DNA from 4 places in the Paraconexibacter sp. genome. Region 1 is predicted to be linked to each of the others. Evidence: riboswitches for the same ligand, from Rfam matches in the RefSeq annotation. Region 1 holds a riboswitch; each other region holds the start of a gene.
The links. Region 1 has a riboswitch for cyclic di-AMP ahead of ACME2J_RS11695 (peptidoglycan-binding protein). Riboswitches for the same ligand answer to the same signal wherever they lie in the genome.
Positions count from the first base shown of each region.

Region 1 (7,264 bases):
TCCAGGAGAAGATCACGGAGGCGCAGGCGCAAGAGGACTGACGGGGCCAGAGCCTCCGGTCGGTCGACGGACAGCCATGCGGCGCAACGGTGCGTCCCCGCCTCCGGGGACGCACCGGTTGACGTGCGGCACGGCGCGCAAGAGACTCGCCCTGTCCCGACCGCCGGAGGAGAGGCCGCCGTGAGCACGACGCAGAAGACCTACGAGCAGGCGTGCGCCGAGCACGCCTGGGAGGTGCCGGAGCGCTACAACATCGCCGCCGACGTCTGCGACAAGCACCCGCCAGGGCAGACGGCGATGATCTTCGAGCGCTACGACGGCCAGCGCCGCCAGGTGAGCTGGGGCGAGCTGCAGAACCTCGCCAATCGCGCCGCGCACGTGCTGCAGGCCGCCGGCGTCGGCAAGGGCGACCGGGTCGCGATCGTGCTCCCGCCCTCTCCGGAGACGGCCGCGATGTTCTTCGGGACGTGGAAGCTCGGGGGGATCCTCCTCTCCATGAGCGTCCTCTACGGGGACGACGGCATCCGCCACCGGCTCGTCGACTCCGGGGCGACCGTCCTCGTCACCGACCGCGCGAACGTCGACCGGTTCGACGCCTCGCTCGTGAAGGAGGTCCTCGTGATGGACCGCGGCGACGGCCTCCTCACGCACGCCCCCTCGACCCCGGTCGAGCCCGACACCTCCGCCGACGACCCGGCGCAGCTCTACTACACGTCGGGGACGACCGGGCTCGCGAAGGGCATCCTCCACGCGCACCGCTATCTCCTCGCGCACAACGAGTTCGTCCACTGCCACGACGTCCAGCCGGGCGAGCGCTTCCACGGCATGGGCGAGTGGGCGTGGGCGGCCGGCATCGCCCCGCTCCTCGGCCCGTGGAGGCTCGGCGCGATCCAGGTCGTCTACCAGCGCGAGGGCGGCTTCGACCCGCACAAGCAGCTCGAGGTGCTCAGCCGCCACGAGGTGACGAACGTCTTCACGACGCCGACCGCGATGCGGTCGATGATGTCGATCCCCGACGCCGGCGAGCGGTACCCGCAGAAGTTCCGGGTCGTCTGCAGCGCCGGCGAGCCGCTCAACCCGGAGGCGATCCGGTGGTTCCGCGAGCAGTACGGGCTCACCGTCCTCGACTACTACGGGATGACCGAGAGCTACCCGATGGTCGCCAACTACCCGTGGATGCCCGTGAAGGAGGGGTCGATGGGTCGTCCGGTCCCGGGGTGGGAGATGGCGATCCTGGACGAGGACGGGCAGCCGGTCGCGCAGGGGGAACGCGGCGAGATCTGCCTGCGGGCGCGGACGAACCCGCATTACCCGCTCGGGTACTGGAATCGCCCCGAGGACACCGAGCGCGTCTTCGGCGGCGAGTGGTTCCACACCGGGGACGCGGCGAGCGCCGACGAGGACGGCTACTACTGGTACGAGGGCCGCGCCGACGATCTCATCATCGCCGCCGGCTACCGCATCGGGCCGTTCGAGGTCGAGTCCGCGTGCCTCGAGCACCCCGCCGTCGCGGAGGCCGCCGCGGTCGGCTCGCCCGATGAGCGCCGCGGCCACGTCGTGAAGGCGTTCATCGTCACGGCCTCGGGCCACGATCCCTCCGACGCGCTCGCCGAGGAGATCAAGGCGTTCGTCCGCGACCGCCTCAGCGCGTACGCGTACCCGCGCATCATCGAGTTCGTCCCCGACCTGCCGAAGACGCTCACGGGCAAGATCCGCCGCATCGAGCTCCGCCAGCAGGAGGAGCAGCGGCGAGCGACGTGACGAGCGGCCGAACCGGATTCCTCCGTGGCCCGGGCCACGGAGGGATCCGGTTCGGCGCGCCGGTGGTGCTCAGGCTCGGGCGTCGAGCTTCGCCTGCGTGCGCATCTCGGAGAGGATGCGCTCGAGGCGGGGCTCCTGCGTCGTGTCGACGTGGGTCATCGCCGCAGCGACCGCCGGGTGGACCGCCGCGATCTGCGCGTGCATCTCGTGCGCGACGGCGCGGTAGCTCGGGTGCCCCTCCCGCCCCGAGCGCAGCTCGACGAGCTGCATGGCCTCACGCGCGTTGAGGTCGAGGACGAAGCGGATGCGGAAGCCGAGGCAGAGGGCGTAGAGCGCCGCGCGCTCCTCGCCGGCGTCGTGGAGGCGCTGCCACTCCGCCCGGGAGACGTCGAGGGCGCGCCGGTACTCGTCGCCGCAGCCGGCGGCGTCGATCTCCTCCGGCACGCCGGCCCCGAGGTGGGGGTCGAGCGACTGCCACTGGACCGTGAGCATCCGGTGGCGCTGGAGGTCGCGGAACGCGCCGTAGTCGCTGACGATCTCGAAGCGGTACCGGACCGCCTCGAAGCCGCGGCCGGGACGGTGGCGCCGGTTGCGCCGCTCGCCGACGAGATCCGCGAGGAGCGCCGCCCGCTCGTCGGCCGAGAGCGCGGCGACGCGTGCGCGCGTCTCGTCCTCGGGCACCGCGGCTGCCTCGAAGAGCAGCGCCGCGAGGAGGGCGTCCTCGTCCCCGTCGACGTGGAGGAGGCGGACGGAGGGCCCCGCGCCCTCACCGGCCGAGGGCCGGTCGAGGCCCAGGCGCGCGACCCAGCGCTCCGCGGCCGTCGCGCGCTGCTCGAGGTAGGACACCCACTCCCCTCCGCGGTCGGGACGCTCGACGCGCGAGACGAAGCTCGGCATCGTCGCCTTCATCGCGTCGAGGATGCCCCGGCCGTACTCGCGCGCCTCGGGGAGCGGGTGCGCGAGGAGATGCAGGATGAGCTGCTCGTAGGTCTGGCCCGAGGCGTAGATGCCCATGTGGCTGAGCGAGGAGGCGGGCAGCAGACCGCGGAGGAGGTCGAGGGCCTTCGCCTTGATGGCACGCGCATGCGCGGCCGAGGGCTCGCCGTCCGGGGCCGGGAACGCGTCGTCGGCCCAGCCCACGACGCGGGGGAGGAGCGTCGCGTACGTCGAGAACAGGTCGTCCATCGCCCGCTCGTACTCCGGGCCGAGCGAGGCGTCGCGGTAGTAGCGGAACCGCGCGGGCCCACCCGGGCCGGGCTCGGGGTCCATCGGCGCGTCGTAGGCGATGTAGCGCGTCGACTGCTCGAGGTAGGCGCCGATCCGGGGCCGCTGGAGGACCTTCGTGAGGACGTTGGACACCCACTCGCAGGCGATGTGCGCGCCGCCGAGCTGCGCGACCGAGTCGTCGCCGTAGCCGACGAAGATCCGCTCGTAGAGGTCCGCCGCCCGACGGCCCTCCTCGCCGTCCCACGCGGCTCGCTCGGACCCGGGCAGCGAGCTCGCGAACTCGTCGAGGAAGAGGCGGCGAAGCGTGCCCGGGTAGCGCGAGTAGCGCGCGAAGAGGGCGCCTTTGACGGTCTCGGGCAGACCGACGAGCGCGAACACGGGCCGGTCCAGGTTCGTCACGTGCGGGGCGAGGAGCTCGCGCTCCTCGTCGGTGAAGGTCTCGACCGGGTAGTCCACGGGCCGGTGAGGCTAGCGCGCCGTCCGGGCGGCAGCCGAGCGGCGGTCGGCGGGCCGGGGTCGACTACGCTCTCCCGCGGTGCGGGGCCGGTCCGTCAGCGCGATCCTGATCACCGCGGCGGCTCTCCTCTCCGGCGCGGCGCCGACCGCATCCGCCGCCGGGCCGCTCCTTGGGGCCAACGTCGACCGCAGCGCCGTCGACCTCGCGATGCTCGCGCCGAACGGCTCGCAGGTCGTCTTCTCCGAGGTCCTCCCGAGCGGCGCCCGGGTCACGCTCGGCCGCGACGTCGCTCGCAACCCCGCGGGCGGGGTGGACGGCGCCGCCGAGCTGCTGCGCGCGGCGACGTGGAGCTGCGACCGCCTCGAGCGGACCTTCGTCGGCTCCGCCGCCACCCCCGCCGGGACGATCGTCGAGGCGGGCACGACCGTCCGGACCCCGAGCTGCCGCGACCGTCTCCTCGTCACCGCGCCGCGGCGGATCTCGCGCGGGGGCACGATGAAGACGACGATCCGCGACCGCTGGGGCCTCGGCGGCATCGACGTCGATCTGTGCGTGCGCCGCAAGGGCCGCGAGAAGCGCTGCCGGACCTTCGCGATCCCCGCGGGGACCTCGTCGGTCACCTCGACGCGCCGGGTGAGCCGGCGGACCGGCCTCATCGACATCGACGCGCGGCTCGGCCGTCACCACGTCCGCACGCAGACGGGCGTCGGCCGCACCGCGCCGCGGAAGAGCAAGCCGACGCTCCTCCTCACGGGCGACTCGATGATCCAGGGCATCGACTCCTTCGTCGCCGACCGGCTGCGCTCGCGCTACCGCGTGATCTCCGACACGCGGCCCGCCTCGGGCGTGAGCAAGCCCGGCGACTTCGACTGGCGCCGCCACGCGCGCAGCCAGGTCCGGCGCCACAGCCCCTCGGTCACGATGGTGTTCCTCGGCGCGAACGACCGCTTCGCGATGCCGCGCCCGAGCGGTGGCGAGGCGCCGTGCTGCACCGGTGACTGGGTGCGGGAGTACCTCCGGCGGATCCGCTCGATGGCGCGCACCTGGGCGCGCGACGGCCGCGGCCGGATCCTGTGGGCGACGATCCCGCCCCCGCGCGACCCTCGCTACGCCGCCGCGATCGGCGCCGTCAACGCCGCGATCGTCGAGCTCGCGCGCCGCGAGCCCGAGGTCGAGCTCGTGCGGCTCGACCGCGCGTTCAGCGACTCTGGACGCTACGTCGAGCGCATCGAGGGCGTCGACGTCCGCGACGCCGACGGGCTCCACCTCTCGGTCGCCGGCGAGCGGATCGCCGCCGGTGTCTTCGCCGACGCCGAGAAGACGGTCGGCGGCGGCTCCGGCGACTGAGCGAAGGTCCTCGCCGGGCCGGGCGTCTCGCAGGCTCCGCGTGCGGCCACGGCGCCGCAGCCGCGGGGGCGGGGCCGGGCGGCGGCCGGGGCCGGGGACTGGGGGGCCGGGGGCGAAATCAACGCGCGTTCGATTCGCTCCCGTATAGGGGGCGAAATCAACGCGCGTTCGATTCGCTCCCATATGGGGGGCGAAATCAACGCGCGTTCGATTCGTACCCCGGCCTCGGGCGCCCTCTCCCCGCGGGCGCCGGCCCGCCCGTCCCGTCGGACCGGGGAGCGGACCGAGATGTGCGACAGGCGCGCGTGCGACCTGAGAGGATCACCCGCCATGAGCATCACCCATCCGCGCACGTCCGCCGTGCGCCTCATCCTCCTCGCCCTCGCCGGCGTGCTGCTCCTCGCTGTCGCGACGCCCGACCCGGCCGCCGCGAAGAAGCCGAAGGTCCGCACGTGCGACATCGAGGACGAGGAGCGCGAGCTCGGACCGACGTACGTCACGAAGCTGCGGGTCCGCGGCACCTCGTGCCGGAACGGCGAGCGCGTCGTGAAGTCCTGGTACAAGTGCCGCCGCGCGAACGGCGGTGCCGACGGGAAGTGCAACAAGCGCGTCCGCGGCTACAAGTGCAAGGAGCGGCGTCGCAACGAGATCGACACGCAGTTCGACGCCACCGTCAGCTGCCGCAAGGGCAAGTACGGCTACATCATGCACCGCTACACGCAGTTCACGTAGCCGCACCGACGTCGAATCCCCAGCCGGCCGCCGCAACTTCGGCGGCCGGCCGTGTTCACAGCGGGTGACGTCATAACCAGGCCGAGCCGCCGCCGACGCACATCGGCGGCGGGCGGGGGACCCGACGGCGCGCCTCGGCGCGTCAGGGGCGAATCGCCGGCGACAGCTCCGGCGTAGCGCACGTTCCAGCGCGAGCCCGACAGCTCACCCCGCAGGCACGAGGAACGCGAGGTGAACGTGAACACGAAGACACGCCCCCGGCGGGGGATCGGCGCGCTCGGATGCGTGCTCGCCGCCGCCGCTCTCATCCCCGCCGCGCCGGCCGAGGCGCGGGACTTCGGCGACCGCACCCTGCGCAAGGGCCACAGCGGCTCCGACGTCCGCACGCTGCAGCGCTGGCTCACCGAGCTCGGCATCGAGACGAAGGTCGACGGCGAGTACGGCCCGGCGACCCTCCGGCGCGTCCGCCGGTACGAGCGGCGCGAGGAGCTGAAGACCGACGGGCGCGTCTCGCGCGCGCAGGCGAAGGGGATGGGCAAGAGGATCCGGCGCGCACGGGCACGCGAGGCGTCCGAGCCGCGCGCCGTCGACGCGCCGCTGCAGCTCACCCCCGGCCCGGAGGCCGTCATCGGGCCCGACGGGCGCACGGCGCTCGCGCCGGCAGCCGCCCCACAGCCGGTGAAGGACGCGATCGCCGCCGCGAACCGCATCACCGACAAGCCCTACCGCTACGGCGGCGGCCACGGGGAGATCGAGGACGACGGCTACGACTGCTCCGGCGCGATCTCCTACGCGCTGCACCACGCCGGCCTCCTCGAGGTGCCGCGCAACTCGACGGGCTTCAAGTCCTTCGGGTCGTCCGGCGAGGGCGAGTGGATCACGATCCACACGCGCAGCAGCCACGCCTACGTCGTCATCGCGGGCCTGCGCTTCGACACGTCCGGCCGCGGCGAGGAGGGCCCGCGCTGGCGCGAGGAGAAGCGCTCCTCGGACGGCTTCATCGCCCGCCACCCGAAGGGCCTGTAGGCCAGAGCGACCACCCCCGATCGACGAAACTCACGCCCAGCGTGAGTTTCGTCAGGTCGGACGGGGTCGAGGGCTGCGCTCAGCCCCAGTCGTAGGTCTCGGCCAGCTCCCGCAGCACGAGGTCGGCCGCGATGTCGGCGCCGCGTCCGTTGAGGTGGATGCCGTCGGCGTCACGGACGATCTCGCCGTCGATCGCATCCCGGTAGGCGCCGCGCGGCGTGAAGACGGAGGGGACGTCGAGAAGCCGCACGTCCTCGCCGAACGGCGCCGCGGCGACGCGGATCGCCTCGTTCACCGTCTCGATGATCTCGGTGCGGTCGCCATCTCGAGCGGCCGGAAGCAGCGTCCAGTAGACCGTCGCCTCGCCGCCACGGCGGTAGGCGGCCATCATCGAGCGCACGCGCGTCGCGTACTCCGCCGCCCACTCCGGGCCGCAGCACTCGACCGTTCCCGCACCGGGCGTCGGCATCGGGAATCCCTCGTTGGCCCCGAGGAAGACGACGACCGCGTCCGCGCGGTGCTCGGCGGCCTGCTGCTGGGAGAAGCGGCCCCAGTCGAGGAGGTCCGTCTTCGAGATGCCGGTCCCGATCTTCGCGTCGCGGATCGTCCGGACGCCCTCCTCGGTGAGCTCGCGCGCGAGCGAGGAGTCCATCGGCTGCACCATCGAGTCGCCGGTGACGAGGAGCGTCCCGAGCGGCCGCCGCTCGCCCGCCG
Region 1 covers NZ_JBLKKY010000030.1:6,848-14,111, forward strand. Annotated here, with positions in the region: gene acs (acetate--CoA ligase) at 1-41, shown strand, start outside; gene ACME2J_RS11675 (acetate--CoA ligase) at 181-1,761, shown strand; gene ACME2J_RS11680 (FAD-dependent thymidylate synthase) at 1,831-3,444, opposite strand; gene ACME2J_RS11685 (DUF459 domain-containing protein) at 3,524-4,792, shown strand; gene ACME2J_RS11690 (hypothetical protein) at 5,123-5,524, shown strand; cyclic di-AMP (ydaO/yuaA leader) riboswitch at 5,594-5,757, shown strand; gene ACME2J_RS11695 (peptidoglycan-binding protein) at 5,756-6,550, shown strand; gene ACME2J_RS11700 (DUF459 domain-containing protein) at 6,630-7,264, opposite strand, start outside.

Region 2 (7,264 bases), on a different contig from region 1:
CCTTCATCGTCCGGTCGATCCTCGTGCCCGCCCTCGTGCTCGACATCGGGGCGAAGGTGTGGTGGCCGTCGTCACTGCGACATGCCCACGAGGAGGCGCCCGCGGAGGCGCGGACGCCCGCCGCGGTCAGCTGACCGCGGCGTCGATCGCGCGGACCTCGTCCTCGTCGAGGTCGATCCCCGCGGCCGCGATGTTCTCCTCGAGGTGCGCGACCGAGCCGGTCCCGGGGATCGGGAGCATCACCGGCGAGCGGTGCAGCAGCCACGCGAGCGCGATCTGGGACGGCGTCGCGCCGCGACGCTCGGCCGCCTCGGCGAGCGGCCCCCCGGGGGCGGCGAGGTCGCCCGAGGCGAGCGGGAACCAGGGGATGAACCCGATCCCCTCGGCCTCGCAGTGCTCGAGGACGTCCTCGGCCGCGCGGTCAGCGGCGTTGTAGCGGTTCTGGACCGAGGCGATCGGCACGATCTCACGGGCGGCCTCGATGTCTTCCACCGTCACCTCGGAGAGCCCGACCTGACGGACCTTGCCCTCGTCGACGAGATCGCGCAAGAGCCCGAACTGCTCCTCACGCGGGACCTTCGCGTCGACGCGGTGGAGCTGCCAGAGGTCGATGACGTCGACGCCGAGGCGGCGGAGGCTCATCTCGACGCACTGACGCAGGTACTCGGGCCTCCCGACGGGGTGCCACTGCGCGGGCCCCGTCCGCACGAGCCCGCCCTTCGTCGCGACGAGGACGTCCCCGTAGCCGGATCCGTCGTGGATCGCCTCGCGGATGATCTCCTCGCTCACGAACGGGCCGTAGGAGTCGGCCGTGTCGATGAAGTCGACGCCGAGCTCGACCGCGCGGCGCACGACCTGGCGCGCGGTCTCGCGGTCCGGCGGCTCGCCCCACACGCCGTCGCCGGTGATGCGCATCGCCCCGAAGCCCAGGCGCGTCACCTCCCGCGTGCCGCCGAGGCTGAACGTTCCGGATGAGGTCGCGGTCGTCATCCGACGACCGTATCGGGCGTCGAGAATCGAGCGGCGACGCGCCATGTTGCTGAGGATGCGCGGCCGTCGTCCGATCTCCGGTCCGATGGCCCTGTTCCCCCCGCGCACGATCGCCCTGCTCGCGAGCGCCGGTCTCGCCACCGCCGCGGCGCCGGCGTCCGCCGCGTCGATCGACACGGACCGCTCCTGCTACAACGAGCGCGCTCCGATGGAGGTGTCGGGGCGCGGCTTCACGCCGGGCACGAGCTGGACGGTCACGACGACCGGGCTCACCGGCACCGGTCTCGTGGGATCGGACGGCGCCTTCCGCTCCCCCGACGCGCCCGCGCCCGTCGTCCTGCGCAAGACCACCCGCCCGACGCGCTTCACGCTCTCGGCCTCGGTCGACGGCCGCCGCGTCGCCACGACCCGCATCCGGGTCGTCAACCTCCTCGCCACCGTCGGCTCGACGAAGGGCAGTCCGACGGGCCGGACGCGCTGGCGCTTCTCGGGGTTCGACCGCGGCAAGAGCATCTACGTCCACGTCCGCCGCGGTGGACGGACGATCAAGACGGTGCGCATGGGGCGCGCCGACCGCAGCTGCGGCCGGCTCTCCGTGCTGCAGCGGCGGCTTCCCGGCCTGCGCTCCTCGCGGATCCGGCCGGGCACCTACCAGTTCGCCGTCGACAGCCGCAAGCGCTACAGCTCGAAGACGCGTCCCCAGTACCGGACGGGCCTCCGCGTGCTGCGCCGCTGACCGCGGGCTGCGCCTACAGGACCGGCAGGTAGCGGTCGAGCTCCCACTGCGTCACCTGGACGCGGTAGTCCTCCCACTCCTGCCGCTTGATCTCGATGAAGCGGTTGAACATGTGCTCGCCGAGCGTGCGCAGCACGAGCTCGGACTCCGAGGCGAGCTCGACCGCCTCGCCGAGCGTCTCGGGGAGCTGCTCGATCCCGAGCCGGCGCCGGTCGTCCGGCGACAGGTGGTAGAGGTTCTTCTCCATCGGCTCGGGGAGCTCGTAGCCCTTCTCGATCCCCTCGAGGCCCGCCTGGAGCAGGACGGCGAACGTCAGGTAGGGGTTGCAGGCCGGGTCGGGGCAGCGGAGCTCCATGCGCGTCGCCTGCTCCTTGCCGGGGTGGTAGAGCGGGACCCGCACGAGCGCCGAGCGGTTGCGCCGCGACCAGGCGACGTACACCGGCGCCTCGTAGCCCGGGACGAGCCGCTTGTAGCTGTTGACCCACTGGGCGAAGATCGCGCTCAGCTCGCGGGCGTGCCGGAGCTGGCCGGCGATGAACGCCTTGCCGACGTCGGAGAGGAAGTAGGTGTCGTCGGCGTCGAAGAACGCGTTGCGGCCCCCGGAGAAGAGCGACATGTGGGTGTGCATGCCGGAGCCGTTCTCGCCGAAGAGGGGCTTCGGCATGAACGTCGCGTGCCACCCGTACTTCATCGCGTACTCCTTCACCGTGATGCGGTACGTCATGCAGTCGTCCGCCATCTTGAGCGCGTCGGCGTACCGCATGTCGATCTCGTGCTGGGACGGACCGACCTCGTGGTGGGAGTACTCGACCTGGATCCCGAGCTGCTCGAGGGCGAGCACGGTCTCGCGGCGCACGTCGGAGCCCGCGTCGAGGGTCGTGAGGTCGAAGTAGCCGCCCTCGTCGAGGACCTCGGTCCCGCTCTTGTCGCGGAAGAGGAAGTACTCGAGCTCCGGCCCGACGTTGAAGGTGTCGAAGCCCATCGAGCGCGCGCGCTCGATCGCGCGGCGCAGCACGTGGCGGGGATCGCCCTCGTAGGGCGTGCGCTCCGGCGTGAGGACGTCGCAGAACATGCGCGCGACGCCCTGGTCCTCCGGCCGCCAGGGGAGGACCGAGAAGGTCGAGGCGTCCGGCATGGCGATCATGTCGGACTCCTCGATCGCGTTGAACCCGGTGATCGAGGAGCCGTCGAAGCCCATGCCGCCCTCGAAGGCGTCGTCGAGCTCCTCGGAGTTGATCGAGAACGACTTCAGCTGGCCGAGGACGTCGGTGAACCAGAGGCGGATGAAGCGGATGCTCCGCTCCTCCACGATCGCCTTCACGTCCTGCGCGCTGGTCGGCTTGTCGGCCACCGTGAGGTCTCCTTGGGTGCTCGCGGGCGGGCGCCGCGAACCCTAGCCGACCTTCGATCGACGGCCGGTCGAGCTCGTCAGGACCGCTGGTCGAGCCAGCGGCCGGCCCAGGACCGCAGCTCGCCGATCACCGGCCCGAGGTCCCGGCCGATGGCCGTGAGCTCGTAGAGCACCTGGACGGGCGGACCTGCGGTGACGTCGCGGCGGACGAGCCCGCGCTCCTCGAGCTCCCGCAGTCGCTCGGAGAGGAGGCGATCGGAGACCGCCGGGATCCCCTGGCCGATCTCGGTGAAGCGCATCGACCCGCCCTCGAGGAGGACGGCGACGATCGCGCCGGTCCAGCGGCGGCCGATGAACTCGATCGCCTCGTGGTACAGGGGGCAGCAGGCGGGGCCACCGGGATCGTCCGGGGCCCCGCGTCGCGTCGCGTCGGTCGCCATCGCGCCGCTGCCGGTCGGCCCGGCCCCGCGCCTACGCGGCGCGGAGCTGGCGAGTGTCTTCCGTCGAGCCGTCGACGGGGACGTCACCGGCGACGTTGATCATCGCGGTGAACGACTCCATCGCGACGAACGCGATCGCCTCGAGGAGCTGCTCGTCGGTCCAGCCGCTCTCGCGCGCCTCCTCGTGGAGGTGCATGGGCGGGCGCTGACGCTCCTCGACGAGCGCGCGGACGTAGCGCAGGAGCGTCGCCTGGTGCTCGTCGCCGGAGTCCCACTCGCGGGCCTTGGCGACCTCGTCGAGCCCGAGGCCCGCCTGGCGGGCGGTGCGGCTGTGCATGGCGATGCCCGGCTGCGAGCCGTAGTGCTCGGCGACGGCGAGCGCGAGGCGCTCGAGGGTGCCGGCCGGGAGGTCGCCGTGACGGAGCTCCTGCCGGAACCGCGCGTAGGCGCGCAGCGCCGCGGGCGAGCCGGCGAGGACGCCGAGGAAGTTCGGCAGCTGGCCGGCCGTCGACAGCGCACCGCGAAGGATCGGGATGGACCCTTCGGGGGCCGTGAGGTCGTCGTGGATCTGGAACCTGCTCATCGCTGTCTTCATGTGCGTGCCTTTTGGGGAAGAGGCTGGTGTGTCGGGGTGGGCGGCCGAGATGAGGTCCGTCCGCACGTCTTTAACTTCACTTAATGAAGTTGCTTACGTGTCGTAAGTGTACGGGGGCGTCGCGCGGATCGCAAGGGGGTTGACCTCGTCGCGTACTACGCGCGGGACCCGCCCCGTGGGTCACTCCGTGGACCCCTCGGAGGCGCCGCGGCCGAGCCGGGCGACCGGAATCGTCGATCGGAGGCGACGTGGGGTCCACACCGCGACCGTGCCCGTGCAGGCGCGCCGGCAAACGCCCCCTGCCCGCACCGGGCGAAGGCGTCGCGACGGCGCTCGCGGGGCGGCACCGTGCGAAGGGGGCCGCAGCGGCCCTCGCGGGAGCGCCGGGCGAAGGCGTCACGAGCCCGAGCGCCTCGTCCGCCGAGGCCGCGGCCGCCGGCTCGACCCGCGCCCGCCGCTGACTAGAGCGGCGCGGCGACGACCGCGGCGTGCGCCTTCGCGCTCGCGGCCGCGATGAGGATGAGCGCGAAGCTGAACGCGACGGCCCACATGGCGATGCGGTCGGGACGCGACCCGACCCGCTCGCTCGGCGTCCGCGACGGCCGGCGGCGCTCGATCTCGCGGAGACGCGGGGCATCGGCGAGGACGCCGGGCCTCCCGGTGATCGCCACCGTGCGCCGCCCCTCCGGACCCGGCGTCTCGACGGCGACGTCGCGACGCGAGCGGGCCGGGAGGTCCTCCTCGGCGAGGACCGGCTCGTCGACCTCGACCACCGGGACGATCGAGACGTCCGGCGCGAGGTCGGGCGCGTCCATCGCCGCGCCCTCCGTCGCCGGGGTGCGGTCGCGCGGCGTCGCGAGCACGTCGAGATCGTCATCGAGCCAGGAGTCGACGCGCCGGCGTTCGCCGACATCGCCCTCGAGGACGATCGTGCGGCTGGTCGTCTCGCGGTCGCCGCCGCTCCCGCGCGTTCCGGGGTGGGCGGCCGCCGACCGGGCGGCGCCGGCCGAGCCTGTCACGCGCCTGCGACGGGGCTGCACGACGAAGTCGGGCTCGTCGCCCGCGGTCCAGTCGTCGATCACCCGCGGACGGCTCATCTCATGCGCGTCCGTCGGCTCTTCGACGAAGGGGGTGTGTGTCGGCATCGCGGGTCTCCGGTCTCTTCACGGCGCCTGCGGGGTGAGCTGACGGGCTCGCGCGGAGAGAGTCGCGCGGCGCCGCGGATGCGGCGCTTCGCCCCAGAAGGAGTGGGTCCCCCGCCCTTCTGCCGACGTGCGGCAGGAGGTTCGGCATGTCCTCGGAACGCGAGGATCGTAGCAGGAAGGGAAACCCCTGCAAACGCGACGAACTTATGTCGCCCTGCACGCGAACCTGCATCCGTCGCCCCCGGACCCGCGGATGGCGACAGCCCCGTGCCGATGCCTGACGGCCCCGTCTGCGGGGGCGTGTTCCCGGCCGTCGGTGTGGGGACGACGTAGCGGATGCCGAGCAGTGTGCCCGGCCCGTCGGACGTCTTCGGTGCGGAGCGTCAGTCGCCGCGGCCGGCGACGGCCTCGACGTAGGAGGCGACGTTCTCGGCCTCCTCGCCGGTGACGAGCTCGGCCGGCATCTGACCCTGGCCGCGCGCGCGGCCGTTGAGGATCGCGTCGAGCGTGAGCTCGGCGGGCGGGCGCAGCTCGTCGAGGTCGGGGCCGACGCGGCCGACCGCGTTCGAGGCCTCGAGCTGATGGCACGACGCGCACTGGACGGCGAAGATCTCGCGGCCCTCCTCCTGCGCGGCGGTGAGCTCGACGCCGCCCGGCGCCTCCGCAGAGCGGTCCTCGGCGTTGACGGCCATGACGATCCCCGGGATCGCGGCGCCGATGCCGACGATGATGACCGTGACGACGAGCGCGTTGATCCGGTTCGCGACGGGGTTGTGACTCGTCGCCTTCTGCCGCGCGGCGCGCGGACCGCCGCTCATCGCGACGAAGAACACGACGAGAGCGATCGAGATGAAGGCGATGACGAGAGCGGCGGTGGCGACCATCGGCGGGGAACATACCGGTCGGCGCGGCACGGCGGCAGGGAGGGCCCGCCGGCGGCAGCGGCGACGCGCCCCCTCGCGGGGCGACCGGCCCTTCGTCCCGCCGCCCCGGCCGGGCGCTCAACGCCGGCGGCCCTGCGCGAAGCTCATGACGGGTGGCGCGACCGCGCGGAACCCGGAGCCGTCGGCCGCGGCCGGGGCCTGCGCCTCTTCCTCGTCCTCGGCGCCGACGAGCGTGAGCCGCCCGCGCCCCGCCTCGGCCCGCGCCCGCTCGAGCTCGCGCTCGTCGAGCGGCGAGAACTCGGCGGACTCCGCGAGGGCGCGCACCTCGGCGAGCGGCCTGTCCGCCGGCGCCTCGAGCGGCACGAGCCGGCGCACGAGCACGTTGATGCCGCCGCCCGCGGCGGGGTGACGCTCGAGCCGGCCCTCGGCGACGACGAGCGGCTCCGTGCGGACCGTCAGGCGGTGCTCCTCGTAGACCGGCGGCGGGACGACGAGGTTGACCGTCCCCTCCTCGTCCTCAAGGAGCATGAAGACGATCCCCGAGGCGGTCCCCGGGCGCTGGCGCGCGACGACGAGGCCCCCGACCTTCACCGGGCTCCCGTGCCGCATCCTCCCGAGGGCACCGCTCGGCACCGCGCCGCGCCGTGCGAGGTCGTCCCGCAGGAGGCCGATCGGATGCGCGTCCGTCGTGAGCCCGGTCGTCGCGTAGTCGGCGATCATCGAGTCCCACGCCGTGAGCCCCGGCAGCACGGGCGCCGCCGGCGCGTCGAGCGGCAGGGCGAGCTGCGTGCCCCCGGACCCGAGCGACCGGCCGGGCGCGACCACCCCGAGCCGCCAGAGCGCCGCCCGACGGCGGTGCCCCTGGGAGGGGACCTCGGCGGCGAGCAGCCCGTCGCACGCCCCCGACCACGCGAGCCGCTCGAGCGCGGCGCGCCCGAGCCCCGAGCGCGACGAGAGATCGCCGACCGACCGGAACGCGCCCGCCGTCTGCCGCGCGGCCACGAGCGCCTCCGCCTCCTCCTCCCGCAGGCCGAGGACGTAGCCCAGGCCGATCCGCACCGCCGCCTTCTCCCCCGGCCCCTCCTGCGTCGCGACGTCGACGACCGTGCACCCGACCGCGCTC
Region 2 covers NZ_JBLKKY010000052.1:17,197-24,460, forward strand. Annotated here, with positions in the region: gene ACME2J_RS16295 (MMPL family transporter) at 1-134, shown strand, start outside; gene ACME2J_RS16300 (aldo/keto reductase) at 127-990, opposite strand; gene ACME2J_RS16305 (hypothetical protein) at 1,076-1,726, shown strand; gene ACME2J_RS16310 (glutamine synthetase family protein) at 1,740-3,077, opposite strand; gene ACME2J_RS16315 (winged helix-turn-helix transcriptional regulator) at 3,155-3,517, opposite strand; gene ACME2J_RS16320 (carboxymuconolactone decarboxylase family protein) at 3,549-4,100, opposite strand; gene ACME2J_RS16325 (hypothetical protein) at 4,574-5,209, opposite strand; cyclic di-AMP (ydaO/yuaA leader) riboswitch at 5,267-5,414, opposite strand; gene ACME2J_RS16330 (c-type cytochrome) at 5,641-6,141, opposite strand; gene ACME2J_RS16335 (DNA polymerase III subunit alpha) at 6,259-7,264, opposite strand, start outside.
Region 2: another riboswitch for cyclic di-AMP. It lies ahead of ACME2J_RS16325 (hypothetical protein); the one in region 1 lies ahead of ACME2J_RS11695 (peptidoglycan-binding protein).

Region 3 (7,264 bases), on a different contig from region 1:
CCGCGCGAGCGGCCGGGACGACCTCGCCGCCGAGCTCGAGCGCGCCGCCGGCGACTACGAGCGTGCGGCGGAGCGCTTCGCCGCGCTCGGCGACGGCGGTCTCCTCGGCGCCCTCGCTCCCTACGCGGCGTGGACGTCGAGCGCGACGCACGCCGTCCTCCCGCTGCTCGCCACGGACGCCGGGGTCCGGCTCCAGGTCGAGACCGGCGTCGCGTCGCACCGTCGCCGCTTCGACGAGGCGCTCGGGGAGGCGGGGTGGCGGGGCGGCTTCTGGCTGCCGGAGTGCGCGCACGCCGAGTGGCTCGACCCGCTGCTCGAGGAGGCGGGCGTGCACGCGACGTGCGTCGACCTCACCGACGTCCTCGGCCTCGGCGACCCGCGGCAGCTCCGGCCGCGCCGCACCGAGGCCGGGCCGCTGCTCGTCCCGATCGACCGCACGACGGTCGAGCTCGTGTGGAGCGACCGCGGGTACCCCTCGCACGGCGCCTACCGCGACTACCACCACCGCTCGACGCACGACCACCACCCGTGGACGGTCGACGGGTCCGTCTACGACCCGGCGCGTGCGCGCATGCAGGCCCGCGAGGACGCCGCCGACTTCGTCGCGCGCACGCGCACGCGGGTCGCAGACGGCGGGCTCGCCGTCTGCGCGCTCGACACCGAGCTCCTCGGCCACTGGTGGTACGAGGGCGTCTGGTGGCTCGAGGCCGTCGTCGAGGAGTGCGCGTCCCAGGGCCTCGAGCTCGTCCACCTCGACGACGCGCTCGCCGAGACGGAGCCGGCCGATCCGCTGCCCGCCGACCGGCGGGTCACGACGTGGGGGACGCCTCGGACCCTCCACACGTGGGACGGGCCCCAGGTGGCCGACCTCGCGTGGAGCGCCCGAGCCGCGGAGCTCGACGTGCTCGCGGCCGGGCCGCGCGTGGACGACGTCGCCGTGCGAGAGCTCCTCGCGCTCCAATCCTCGGACTGGGCGTTCCTCGCGACGCGCGACACCGCCGGGGACTACCCGCGCGAGCGGGCCCGCGCGCACCTCCAGCGCCTCGAGTCGGCGCTCGCCGGCGCCGGCGATGCCGCTGCCCTCCGCCATCTCTCGGCCGACGCGACCATCGATCCCCTCCTCGAGCCGTGAACGCCCCACGCCGCGTCCTCATGCTCTCCTGGGAGTACCCGCCCGTCGTCGAGGGCGGGCTCGCCCGGCACGTGCGCAAGCTCTCCGAGCACCTCGCCGCGGCCGGCGTCGAGGTGCACGTCCTCACGCGAGGCGACGAGACGATGGCCGCCCACGAAGTCGTCGCCGGCATGCACGTGCACCGCGTGCGCGAGCCGATCCGTCCGAACGACCTCGGCGAGTTCGTCACGTGGATCGAGCACATGAACGCCGACATGCTCGCGGCGGGGGTCGAGCTCGGCGACGACCTGCGCTTCGATCTCGTCCACGGCCACGACTGGCTCGTCTCGAGCGCCGGCGATCATCTCGCGCGTCGCTTCGGGTGTCCTCTCGTCGTCACGGTGCACGCGACCGAGCACGGCCGTCACCACGGCTGGGTCCACAAGCACCCCCAGCGCTACATCCACGGCGTCGAGCGGTGGATGACGAACCGCGCGGACCGCGTCATCACGTGCTCGCACTACATGCGCGAGCACGTCCTCGACGTCTTCGGGCTCGACGACGAGCACGCGACGGTGATCCCGAACGGGATCGACCCGGCGGACCTCCAGCCGATCGAGGACCTCGACGCCCTCCGCGCGCGCTACGCGGGGTCCGAGGACCAGCTCGTCCTCCTCGTGGGCCGGCTCGACTACTACAAGGGCTTCCAGCTCGCGCTCGAGGCCATCGCGGGCGTCATCGAGCGCATCGGCGAGGAGGTCGGCGTCCGCTATCTCGTCGCGGGCTCCGGGCCGCACGAGGCCGAGCTGCGCCGCCAGGCGGCGGATCTCGCGATCGACCGCCGCGGGACGTTCCTCGGCTGGATCGGGGACGACGTCCTCCACTCGCTCTACCGGATCGCCGACCTCTGCGTCGTCCCGTCGCTCTACGAGCCGTTCGGGCTCGTCGCGCTCGAGGCGATGGCGTCGGGCTGCCCGTGCGTCGTCGCCGACACGGGGGGGCTGCGCGAGGTCGTGCCCCCCGACGATCGGGTGGGTCTCCGGTTCAACGGCGGGGACGCTGAGCACCTCGGCGTGATGCTCGAGCGGCTTCTGACGGACGCACCGCTGCGCGAGCGCCTCGTCCGCGAGGCCGGCGACCACATCCGCCTCTTCGACTGGGCCGACATCGCCCGTCAGACCGCCGCCGTCTACGAGGAGCTCATCCTCGCGGGGCCGAGCGGCCGGCCGCGTCGGCGGCGTCGGGTCACCCGCCCGAGACCCTCGACCTCGACCTGAGGTCGAGGCGCCGTACGGCGACGCACCGGAGAACTGGCTCCGACCGGGTTCCGGTCTCCATAAGGCTCTGCTAAGTTCTCGCGCTCCGATCGACACACCCACGCCGAGTTCCCGCGGGCCGACCCGCGGGAAACGGGGGACCCGGTGGACCGCGACGCGGTCCGAGGGGCGAATCGCCGTCAGAGCACGGCGTAGCGCACGTCCAGCGCGAGCCCGACAGCTAACCCCGTAGGCGCCGAGACGACCGAAGGGGTGCCGTACCGCGTGACCGACAACCGCCGTGACCTGCCATGCCTCCGATGGACCCGCATGAGCGCGCGCCTCGCCGCGCTCGTCTGCGCGGCCGTCGTCGCCGTCCCGGCCGCCGCGCATGCGACGACCGAGACCGGCGGAGCGTCCTCCGAGACGTCCTCCGAGCAGACCTCCGAGCGCAGCAGCTCCGAGGGCAGCAGCTCGAGCAGCATCCGGACGCTGAAGAGCGGCTCGCGCGGCCCGCGCGTCCGGTCGCTCCAGCGTCGCCTGAAGGTGAAGGTGACGAGCGTCTACGACAAGCGCACCGCGCGCGCCGTCCGCCGCTACCAGAAGCGCCGGGGGCTCACCGTCGACGGGATCGCCGGGCCGCAGACGCTCCGCTCGCTCGGCCTCGTGTCGAAGAGCACCTCGAAGGTGCGCCCGTCGGTGCCCGTCGCCGACGTCGACCTGCCGGACCGCGTCCCGTCGAGGGCGATGGAGATCCTCGAGGAGATCGCCGAGTGCGAGTCGGGCGGGCGTCCCGACGCCCGGTCCTCCGACGGCACCTACCGCGGCAAGTACCAGTTCCACATCGACACCTGGGCCGGCGTCGGCGGGTCGGGCGACCCGGCGAAGGCCTCCGAGGACGAGCAGGACAAGCGCGCCTACGTCCTCTACGACCGCGAGGGCGTCGATCCGTGGCCGGTCTGCGGCCCTCGCGCGAAGCGCGCCGTCGCCAACCGGGACTGACCAGGGGCGGCGCGCCCCGTCCGCGCGCCTGACGTTCCCCGGACGCCGTTCGGGGAACGTCCTCAGCGGGGGAGGCGGCCGGGCCGACGGGCCCTGCTGCCGCCCTCCGTCCCGCGCTCCCCGCTCACTCCCAGCCGCTCACTCCCAGCGCAGGGTCCGCGGCGTCTTCCGCATCCGGAGGACCCGGGCGGGCAGTCCGCCGACGACAGCGTCGTCGGGGACGTCCTTCGTGACGACGCTGGCGGTCCCGACGATCGCGTTGTCGCCGACGGTGACGCCGCGCAGGAACGACGCGCCGTAGCCGATCCACACGTTGTGGCCGACGCGCACGTCGCGCTTGTAGATCCCCTGGTGCCGGATCGGGCGGTCGACCTCGACGACGCCGTGGTCGAAGTCGATGAGCATGACGCGGTCGGCGACGATGCACTCGCGGCCGATCGAGACGTGCTGGAAGCAGCTGATCGTGCACTCCTGCCCGAGCACGGTCTTCGCGCCGATCCGGACCTCGCCCTCGTGCGCGCGGATCTTCGTCCCGTGGCCGATCCACGACCAGCGCCCGAGGTGGACGGTCGCGTCCTTGCCGATCTCGAAGATGACGCCAGGGCCGACGAACGCGAACCCGTCGGTCTTGAGTCGACCGCGCCACCGCAGCTTCAGCCATCCGAGCCGCGCGAGGAGCCGCGCGTACTTGAGGTTGAGCATCCCGTGACGGCGCATGAACCCCAGGAGGACGAGCGGGCCGCCGCTGCGTGGCGGCGGATCGCCGCGGACGATGACGTCCGGCGCGTCGTCGGGAAGGGGCGGGGCGTGCTCGGGGGAGAGGACAGGGTCCACGACGGCAGGGTACTGTCCCGCCCCCATGTCCGACGCGCCCGACGCCACGCAGAAGAAGAGCCTCGCCGAGCGTCTCCTCGCCGGGGACAAGCGCGCCCTCGCCCGCGCGATCACGCTCGTCGAGAACGACGACCCCGCCGGCTGGGACCTCGTCCGGGAGGTCTACCCGCACACCGGGAAGGCGGCGATCGTCGGCCTGACCGGAGCCCCGGGGGCCGGGAAGTCGACGCTCATCAGCGCGCTCACGAAGCTCCGCCGCGAGCAGGACCGTGACGTCGCCGTGCTCTCGATCGATCCGTCCTCGCCGTTCACGAAGGGCGCCCTCCTCGGTGACCGCATCCGCCTCACCGACCACTTCCTCGACCCGGGCGTCTTCATCCGCTCCATGGCGAACCGCGGTGCGCTCGGCGGCCTCTCCGAGGCGGCGCTCCAGGCCGCGCTCCTCATGGACGCCGCCGGCAAGGACTTCGTCCTCCTCGAGACGGTCGGCGTCGGCCAGGCGGAGATCGACGTCATCGATCACGCCGACACCGTCGTCCTCGTCCTCATGCCCGGCTCCGGCGACTCGATCCAGGCGCTGAAGGCCGGCGTCATGGAGATCCCCGACATCATCGTCGTCAACAAGGCCGACCATCCGATGACGGACACGATGGTCCGCGAGATCCGCTCGGTCCTCTCCCTCGCCCCCGAGAAGGAGGAGGGCTGGCGCGTCCCGATCATCAAGACCGAGGCGGCCCGCGGCGAGGGCGTCGCCGAGCTCCTGGAGAAGCTCGACGAGCATCACGCGCTCATCGAGTCCGAGGGGACCCTCACCGAGCGCCGGATGCGCAACCTCCGCAACGAGGTCCTCGCCATCTGCACCGCGCGGATGCGCCGGGCCCTCGAGGAGCGCCTCCAGGAGGACGCGTCGTTCCAGGCCCTCCTCGACGAGGTCGTCGCGCGGCGCCTCGACCCGGCGACGGCGGCGACGCGGGTCCTCGACGAGATCGACGCCGACGTCTAGCCCGGGCTCCGAACGGGCATGCCGCCCGTGTGGAGCCGTCCGACGACGATCTCGACGCCCGCGCCGGACGGGTCTTCCAGGAGTTCCTGCGCCGCGCGCACGTCACCGAGCCGGCCGCCGCGGGATCCCTCGCCGCCGAGCTCGCCCGCGGCCTCGGCGCGACGCGCGTCGTCGTCTTCCTCGTCGACTACGAGCAGCGCGGGCTCGTGCCGGTGCCCTCCGCGGACGCCGAGGGGAGCGACGTCCAGTCGATCGTCGGGACCGTCGCCGGCCGTGCGTACACCGCCTCGACGATCGTGGAGGCGGAGTCGCCCGACGGCGGGGTGCGGCTCGTCGTGCCGCTCCTCGACGGGACGGTGCGCCTCGGGGTGATGGAGGTGACCCTCGGGGATGTCGAGAGCCCGGTCCCCGATCCGGTCCTCGGGCTCGTGGAGCGCTACACGCATCTCGTCGCGCTCCTCCTCGTCGCGAAGAACCTCTACACCGACTTCTTCGAGCTGCTGCGGCGTCGCGAGACGATGTCCGTCGCCGGCGAGCTCATCTGGGCGCTCGAGCCGCCGCTCGTCCTCGCGACCGTCGACTTCGTGCTCGCCGCGATGCTCGAGCCCTGCTACGACAACGGCGGAGACGCGTTCGACTACGCCCTCGACGACGGCGTCCTCCACCTCGCGGTCTTCGACGCGATGGGCCACGGGCTCCCGGCCGCCGGCGACGCGGCGTTCGCGCTGTCGCTCGCGCGCCACTGCCGCCGGGGCGGGTACTCGCTCGAGCGCACCTACGAGGAGATCGACTCCGCGATCGCGGCCCAGCACGGCGCGAGCCGGTACGTCACCGCGCTCCTCGCGCGGCTCGACGTCGAGACGGGCGAGCTCACGTGGATCAGCGCCGGCCACCCGCCGCCGCTGCTCCTGCGCGACGGGCACATCGTGAAGACGCTCGATCTCACGCCCGCGACGCCGATGGGACTCGGCCTCGAGTCGTCGGCGCCGGCCGTGGGACGCGACCAGCTCCAGCCGAGGGACATGATCGTCCTCTACACGGACGGTCTCACCGAGGCGCGGCGCCCCGGTGGCGAGCTGCTCACCGTCGAGCGCCTCGCGGAGTTCATCGAGCGCGAGGCGGCGAGCGGAGAGCCCGCGCCCGAGACGCTGCGGCGGCTGCGCGAGGCGATCATCGCTCGCGGCGAGGGCGCGCTCCACGACGACGCGACGGCGCTGCTCGTGGAGTGGCGGCGGGGGAGCGAGCACGCGCTCATGCCGCAGACGGTCCTCGACGTCTGACCCTCCGCGACGGAATCAGCGCTCGGGGGCGTCCCCGACCTCGACCCAGATCGCGGCGGCGAGCGTCTCGCCGATCGGGTGCTCCGCGGCGCCGAAGCGCACCGTGAGGGGGCCGCCGAAGGGCTGCCGCGCGAGGACCTCGAAGGCGTCGCCGGGACCGATCCCGAGGTCGGTGAGGTAGCGGAGCATCGCGGGGTCGCGGTCGCTGATCCGGCGCACGTGACCCCGGACGCCCGGAGCGAGGTGCTCGAGGCTCGTCGAGGGACCCTCGGCGATGTCGAGGTCGATGTCGGGGATCGGGTCGCCGTGCGGATCCGTCGTCGGGTTGCCGAGCTTCTCGGCGATGCGCGCCTCGAGGTCCTCGCTGAGGACGTGCTCCAGCACCTCGGCCTCGTCGTGGACCTTGTCCCACGGCACCTCGAGGACCTCGGCGAGGAAGAGCTCGAGGAGCCGGTGATGCCGGATGACCTCGAGCGCGACGCGCCGGCCCGCGTCGGTGAGGCGCACGCCGCGGTAGCGCTCGTGCTCGGCCAGGCCGAGCTCGCCGAGCTTGCGGACCATGGCCGAGGCCGACCCGGGCGTCACGTCGAGGCGCTCGGCGAGCTGCGTCGTCGTCACCGGGTCGTCGCTGCGCTGCTCGAGCGAGTAGATCGCCTTCGCGTAGTCCTCGATCGCGCTCGAGAAGGACATGGCGGGGGAGGTTGTCACACTCTGATGTTTGACACGCCAAACATTTTGATAAGTTCTCTCGGTGCTCAGAGTCGTGCCGCTCACGTTG
Region 3 covers NZ_JBLKKY010000076.1:8,694-15,957, reverse strand. Annotated here, with positions in the region: gene ACME2J_RS19275 (1,4-alpha-glucan branching protein domain-containing protein) at 1-1,132, shown strand, start outside; gene ACME2J_RS19270 (glycosyltransferase family 4 protein) at 1,129-2,388, shown strand; cyclic di-AMP (ydaO/yuaA leader) riboswitch at 2,490-2,623, shown strand; gene ACME2J_RS19265 (transglycosylase family protein) at 2,698-3,369, shown strand; gene ACME2J_RS19260 (acyltransferase) at 3,508-4,203, opposite strand; gene meaB (methylmalonyl Co-A mutase-associated GTPase MeaB) at 4,229-5,206, shown strand; gene ACME2J_RS19250 (PP2C family protein-serine/threonine phosphatase) at 5,236-6,486, shown strand; gene ACME2J_RS19245 (metal-dependent transcriptional regulator) at 6,502-7,176, opposite strand.
Region 3: another riboswitch for cyclic di-AMP. It lies ahead of ACME2J_RS19265 (transglycosylase family protein); the one in region 1 lies ahead of ACME2J_RS11695 (peptidoglycan-binding protein).

Region 4 (7,264 bases), on a different contig from region 1:
GCGTCTGGTACGCGGACGGCGGCGTCCACTCCATCGTCGAGGCGATGGCCACGCCGCTCGACGTCCGCTGCGGGGACGGGGTCGCGCGCATCGAGGTCGACGGCGGCCGGGTGCGCGGCGTCGTGACGGAGGGCGGCGAGCGGATCGCCGCCGACGCCGTCGTCCACAACGGCGACGTCCTCCAGCTCGACGGGCTCCTGCCTCCCGCCGTCCGCCGCCGTGCCCGCCGCCCGCTGCGCCCCACGATGTCGTGCCTCCTCCTCTATCTCGGCACCGACCGGTCCTTCCCGTCCCTCCGGCACCACACGCTGCTCGTCGGCCGCGGCTACCGGGAGTTCATCCGCGACGTCACCCGGCGCGGCCGCCTGCCGTCGACGTCGTCGACGTACCTCCACGTGCCCAACCGGACGGAGCCAGGGATGGCCGCGCCGGGCGGGGACTCCATCTGCGTCCTCCTCCCCGTCCCGAACCTCCGCGGCGGCCAGGACTGGGCGCGCGACGGCGACCGCGTGCGCGACTGGCTGCTCGAGGACCTCGAGACGACGTTCGGCCTGGAGGGCCTCCGCGACAGCGTCGTCGCCGAGCACCGCATGACGCCCGCCGACTTCCGGGACCGCTACGACGCGCGGGACGGCAACGCGTTCGCGCTCGAGCCGACGCTGCACCAGAGCGCCGCGCTGCGCCCGCCCAACCGCGACCCGCGCATCGGCGGCCTCTACCGCGTCGGTGGCGGGACCCACCCCGGGGCCGGGATCCCGGGCGTCCTCCTCGGCGCCGAGGTGACGGCCGGGCTCGTGTCCGCCGACGCGGCGGCGGGCCTCCTCCCCCGTTCCCACGCGATCGCGAAGGAGCCGGACCTTGCTGCTTGACGGCCAGCGCTCCGATCCGCTCCTGCGCGAGGCGCGCGCGACCACGCGCCGGGCCGCGCGGACGTTCTCGCTCGCCTGCCGGCTGCTCCCCGGCGACGTGCGCGACGACGTCCATCTCCTCTACCTCGTCATGAGGACGCTCGACGACCTCGTCGACGAGCGGCGCCCCGAGGCGGCGTCCCGCGTGGCCGCGGTCGAGGCGTGGTGCGAGGACGGCAGCGTGACGAGCCCCGAGACGCGCATCCTCGCGCGCCTCGCCGACCGCCATCCCCTGCCCGCCGACGCGCTGCGCGACTTCTGCGCCGGCATGCGGGACGACATCGAGCGCCGCGAGCCGGCCGACGACGACGAGCTCGACCGCTACTGCCACAGGGTCGCCGGCACCGTCGGCATCCTCATGGCGGCGATCCTCGGGGTCGACGGCGACCGCGACGAGGCGCTGCGGGCCGCGGCCGCGCTCGGCCGCGCGATGCAGCTGACGAACATCCTCCGCGACATCGACGAGGACGCCGCGGCCGGTCGGCGCTACCTCCCCGCGACGGCGGTCGCGCGGCACGGTCCGCCGACGCCCGGCCGGCGCGCCGCCCTCCTGCGCGAGTACATCGCGCGGGCCGACGCCCTCTACGAGGAGGGCCTCGCCGGGATCCCCCGCCTGCGCCGCGGCGGGCGGGCGATCGCCGCCGCGGCCGCCATGTACCGCGAGATCCTGCGCGAGATCGAGCGCGCCGGCCTCGGGACGCGTCCGGGCCGCGCGGTCGTGCCGGGCCGACGCAAGGTCGTGGTCGGGGCGCGGGCGCTCGTGCAGGTCTGAGCGGGCCGCTACTCGTCGACCGGCCGGCGCCGCTGGCGCTTCACGGCGCCGCGGGCCTTCTTCGCGTCGACGCGGCGGCGCTTCGCGGCGCGCGACGGGCGGGTGGGCGTGCGCGAGCGGGGCACGTGGAGGGCGCCGGCGAGGCGCTCCCGCATCCGCTCGAGCGCGAGCTCGCGGTTGCGCGCCTGGCTGCGGTGCTCCTGCGCGACGGTGCGCACGACCGGCCCCAGTCGCGCGACGACGCGGTCCGCCTGCTCCGGCGTGAGTGCAGAGGACGCGCGGACGTCGAAGACGACCTCGACGCGAGACGCGGTGACGTTCGCGTGCTGGCCGCCGGGTCCCGACGAGCGGCTCACGCGCACGACGAGCTCGTCGGCGGGGATCGCGACGCGGGAGGTGACGCGCAGCGGCTCGGCCATCGTCCGGATCATCGCGCGCGGACGCTCAGCGCGCGCGCCCCCACCGTCGGTCGCTCGCCGCCCGGACCGTGTCGACGACCTCCTCGACGTCGTCGGTGACGGTGAAGAGCCGTGCGTCTCCGGGCGAGACGAGCGCGCCGGCGACGAGCCGCTCGTGGATCCAGTCGACGAGTCCGCACCAGAAGTCCGTCCCCACGAGGACGACCGGGAAGTCCTCGATCTTCTCGGTCTGGATGAGGACGAGCGCCTCGAAGAGCTCGTCGAGCGTCCCGTAGCCGCCCGGGAACACGACGAACGCGTTCGCGTAGCGGACGAACATCACCTTGCGCGTGAAGAAGTAGTCGAACTCGAGCGAGATGTCCTGGTGCTCGTTCGGGAGCTGCTCGAAGGGCAGGACGATGTTGAGGCCCACCGAGCGCACGCCCGCATCCTGGCCGCCGGCGTTCGCGGCCTCCATGAGGCCCGGCCCGCCTCCGGTGATGATCGTGAAGCCCTCCTCGCCGAGCCGGCGCGCGACCTCGCGCGCCAGTGCGTGCTCGGGCGTCCCCTCGTGGAGGCGCGCGGAGCCGAAGACCGAGACCGCGCGGTCGACGCCCCGGAGGGTCGCGAAGCCCGTCGCGAGCTCCATGCTCGCGTCGGCGACGCGCTCGGCGTCGGTGCGCTCCTCGGTGACGGTGGGGAGATCCGCGGAGAGGAGCTCCTCGTCCGGGCTGCGGGGGTGGTGAGGGACGACCGCCTCGTCGTCCCCGCGCTCCTCGCGGTCCGTCATCGGACCGCGCCCGCCCACTCGGCGAGAGCGGCGAGCAGCGTCCGCAGGCGCGAGCGCGTCTCGTCGTCGGCGAGCCGCCCCTCGGCGAAGAGCGACCGCGCCCCCGCGACGTACAGCTCGGGCTTGGGGAGCACGAGCGCGCCGGTCGCGGCGAGCACCTGACGCAGGTGCGCCTGGCTGCGCACCGTGCCGAAGCGTCCCGGCGACGCGCCGGCGAGCCCGACGGGCAGCCGGGTCAGCGGCGAGTCGTCACCGCGCGAGGCCCAGTCGAGCGCGTTCTTGAGGACCCCGGGGACCGACGCGTTGTACTCGGGGGAGCAGAGGAGGAGCGCGTCGGCGGCGGCGAGCGCGTCGCGCAAGGCGCGGACGCCGTCGGGCATCCCTGCCGCCTCGACGTCACCGTCGTAGAGAGGGACGTCCTCGAGCCCGTGGACGGCGACCTCGACGCCGTCCGGTGACTCCTCCACGGCGGCGGCGGCGAGCGCGCGGTTGAACGATCCGCGGCGCAGCGCGCCGGGCACCGCGAGGATCCGGACGGGCGGGGTCATCGGCTGCTGAGGCTAGCGGGCGGCCCCTGGTGACCAGAGCCGCCCGCTCGCGACGGCGCGCCGCGACCGTCAGAAGCCCTTCGGGTGACGGACCTTGTAGCCCCTCGTCGGGCGGTCCGTGTCGTGCCAGCGGGAGCCGTCCTGCTTGAGGCCGCTCGTGTCGAACCGCAGGCCCGCGACGACCATGTACATGTGGCCGCCGTTGGCGTAGATCGTGACCCACTTGCCGGCGCCCGACTCGCCCCACGTCTCGTAGCCGCCGGAGGGCATCGAGCTCTTCACGAGCCCGGCGCCGTAGAGGGCGTAGCTCACGGAGCCCGAGCAGTCGTAGCCCTTGTCGTCCCACTTGCCGTGCCCGCCGCCGTAGATGTAGGGCTTCTTCGCGATCTTGTTGCCGGCCGCGATGATGTCCTTCACCTCCTGCGGGGCGTTCGCAGGGGCGATCGCGAGACCGTCGGGACCGAGCTTCGCGCGGTCGCCGGGAGCCAGCTCGAGCGGCTTCTCGGCGGTCTCGGCGTCCGGACCGGCGTCGACCTGGCCGCGGAGGACGTCGAGGTCGTTCGCGTCGGCGACGCCGTCGTCCGGGAGGCCGTTGGCCTTCTCGAAGCGCTTGAGCGCCTTCTTCGTGCCGCCGCCGAACTGGCCGTCGACCTTCGTGCGGAAGCCGGCGCGGGTGAGGAAGTCCTGGAGGACGCGGATGTCCTGGCCGCTCATCCCGGACTTCACCGGCAGGCGGAGCCCGAGGCGGCTCGGACGCGGGCCGCTGCTGGCGGCGAAGCCGCCGGTGCCCGCGACCTCGGCGCCGCCGCTGACCGCCTGGCGGAGCGAGCGGGCCGTCGTCTTGCCGACGGCGCCGCTCGGCTTGAACCCGGCGGCGCGCTGGAAGCGCTGGACGGCTTTCTTCGTCGCCGCGTCGAAGGTGCCGCTCACCTTGACCTCGATGCCGACCTTGTTGAGGAGCCGCTGCAGCTCCCGGACGTCGGATCCCTTGTCGCCGGCGCGGAGCGAGCGGTCGCCGAAGTCGCGGTCGCTCGACGTGTCGGCGACGGCGACTCCGAGCACCGCGGTGGGTGCAGCGACCGGCGCGGTGAACGTGGCGGCGGTCGCGGCTGCCGCGACGAGCGCGAGTCGGACGGAACGGCGTTGGACGAAGCGGTGGTGCATGTGCGTAACCCCTGGCTCTCTGCGCCTACGGGGTTAGCTGTCGGGCTCGCGCTGAGTGCTGCGCTACCGGGCGTTCAAGCCCGGATTCGCCCCCGACCATCTTGGTCCGGTGGGTCCCCCGTCCCCCTCCATCCGTGTGGCGGGGGCTCGGCATGGGTTGTCAAACTCGCGAAAGCCTACAGAACCAAGGGGACACCCGTTACGCGATGACCGACTTCTTTCCGGCATGACGGGTGAAGCCCTTGTTCGAGCGGTCCGAGCAGAGGACCGCCTTCCGGTCCTCAGGGGCGGGCGAGAACCGCGTCCACGACCGCGAGCGCGACCTCGGCCCGTGCGCCGAGGGAGTCCCGCAGCACGTGCTCGTGAGGCGCGTGCGCGCCCCCGCCCAGGGGCCCGAGGCCGTCGATCGTGAGCGGCACGACGGTCGCGACGTGGCTCGCGTCGCTCGCGCCGCCGCGCTCCGAGGCGAGGATCGGACGCCCGAGGACGTCGCCGGCGGACTCGAGGACGGGGGCGGCGGCCTCTCGGCAGTCCATCCCCGGCCAGATCCGCAGCGTCTCGACGTCGAGGCGGACGCCGGCGACGTCGCGCGGGAGCCCCTCGATGACGGCGTCGAACGCCCGCTCGGAGTCCGACCGCAGATCGCACAGGAGCTGGCCCGCGGCCGGGACGACGTTGAACGCGTCGCCGCTGCGGAGGACCGTGGGGACGGCGGTGAGGTGGTGCGGCCCGTCCGGATCGGCCTGCGCGGCGACCCACTGCGCCGCGGAGGCGAGCGCGAGGAGGGCGTTGCGCCCCTCCTCGGGCCGCGCCCCGCTGTGGGCGGACCGGCCGGCGGCGTCGACGCGGATCGTGCCGGCCGCCTTGCGCTTCACGACGACCGCCTCGTCGCCGTCGGCCGTCCGCTCACCGGCCTCGAAGCAGAGGCACGCGTCGTAGTCCGCGAACCGCTGCGCGTGGGCGAACGGCGACCGCCGCCACTCCTCGTCGCACACGAGCAGGAGATCGGCCCGCTCGACGTCGGCGAGGCGGTCCTCGGCGATCGCGCGCAGGACGCCGAGCGCGAGGACGTCGCCGCCCTTCATGTCGATGGACCCCGACCCGCGCAGCACGTTCGCGTCGTGCGGGTCGACGGAGAGGCGCCGGTGCTCCTCGTGGGCGACGACGGTGTCGATGTGGCCGAGGAGGAGCAGGCGTCGCTCGCCCGAGCCGCGGACGGTCGCGAGGAGGTCGTCGGCGTGATCGGGCGAGGAGCACGGCAGGCGCTCGACGTCCGCCTCGGCGGGGAGCAGCGAGGTGGCGACGCGGACGCACTCCTCCGCGCCGTCCGAGTCACCGGACGGCGACGAGACGGCGACGAGCCGCTCGAGCTCGGGGACGGCGTCCGACGCGATCCGCGTGGCCTGGCGATGGATCCAGTCGGTCATCTGGGAACGTAGACCCTCTCATGGCACGCATTCCCGCAGTCGGCGACCCCGCCCCCGACGTCGAGACGTCGGGCACCGACGGTCCGTTCCGGCTCTCCGATCACCGCGGCGAGAACGTCGTCCTCCTCTTCTACCCGGGCGACGACACGACCGTGTGCACGAAGCAGTTCTGCTCGTACCGCGACCGGGCCGACGAGGTCGCCGACCTGCCCGCGAGGGTCTACGGCGTGAGCGGCAAGGACGTCGGCTCGAAGGAGTCCTTCGCCGCGAAGCACGGACTCACGGTCCCCCTGCTCGCCGACCCCGACGGCTCCGTCGCCGCCGCGTTCGGCATGGACTCGCGCATCATGGGGACGAAGCGCGGGACCGTCGTCATCGACGCGGACGGCAAGATCGCCTACACCCACGTCTACCGGACCGCCCTCAAGTTCAAGACGGTCGACGACCTCGCGGAGGTCCTCGCCGGCCTCCCCGCCCCGACGGCCAGCACCTGACCGCCGCCGCGGCGGTGCGTCGGCGCCCCGCCGCGAGGCGGCGGGCCGACGCGCCGCCTCGGGCGGCAGGGCCTCAGGTGCCGAGGACCTGCTCGAGGCGACGGCCGATCGCCTCCGTGACCTGCTCGCGGATCGGCCCCTCCTCCAGGCGCGCGACCGTCGCCTCGAGGAAGCCCTCGATGACGATGCGGCGCGCCGCCGCGAGCGGGAGGCCGCGGCTGCGGAGGTAGAAGAGCTGGCCCGGGTCGATCTGCGCGATCGCCGCCGCGTGCGTGCACGCGACGTCGTCGGCGAGGATCTCCAGCCCGGGGATCGCGTCGGCGTGGGCCTTCTTCGAGACGAGGAGGTTGCGCGACTCCTGGAAGGCGTCGGTCTGCTGCGCGCCCTCGTCGACCTTGATCATCCCGCGCCACACCGTCGACGAGCGGTCGTTGAGGATCCCGCGGAACGCGAGGTCCGACGTCGTGTTGGGCGCCGCGTGCTCCTGGAGCGTGTCGACGTCGAGGTGCTGCCGGCCGCGCGACGCGTAGGCGCCCGTGACCGTCGCGTGCGCGCCGGGGCCCGCGAGCGTCGTCTCGAGGAACACCTTGCCGTTCTTCGAGCCGAACCCGAGCGTCACCCAGTCGACGTGGCCGTCGCGTGCGACGACCGCGCGCTGCGCGCCGAAGATCCAGGTCTTCTCGTTGAGGTCCTGCGCGGAGACGTACCGCAGCCGGGCGTTCTGCCCGACGACGAGCTCGACGACGCCGTTGACGAGGCCCTC
Region 4 covers NZ_JBLKKY010000033.1:41,067-48,330, forward strand. Annotated here, with positions in the region: gene crtI (phytoene desaturase family protein) at 1-869, shown strand, start outside; gene ACME2J_RS12580 (phytoene/squalene synthase family protein) at 859-1,680, shown strand; gene arfB (alternative ribosome rescue aminoacyl-tRNA hydrolase ArfB) at 1,689-2,099, opposite strand; gene ACME2J_RS12590 (LOG family protein) at 2,125-2,868, opposite strand; gene ACME2J_RS12595 (NADPH-dependent FMN reductase) at 2,865-3,416, opposite strand; gene ACME2J_RS12600 (peptidoglycan-binding domain-containing protein) at 3,486-4,580, opposite strand; cyclic di-AMP (ydaO/yuaA leader) riboswitch at 4,587-4,743, opposite strand; gene ACME2J_RS12605 (M20/M25/M40 family metallo-hydrolase) at 4,862-6,007, opposite strand; gene ACME2J_RS12610 (peroxiredoxin) at 6,028-6,501, shown strand; gene sufD (Fe-S cluster assembly protein SufD) at 6,575-7,264, opposite strand, start outside.
Region 4: another riboswitch for cyclic di-AMP. It lies ahead of ACME2J_RS12600 (peptidoglycan-binding domain-containing protein); the one in region 1 lies ahead of ACME2J_RS11695 (peptidoglycan-binding protein).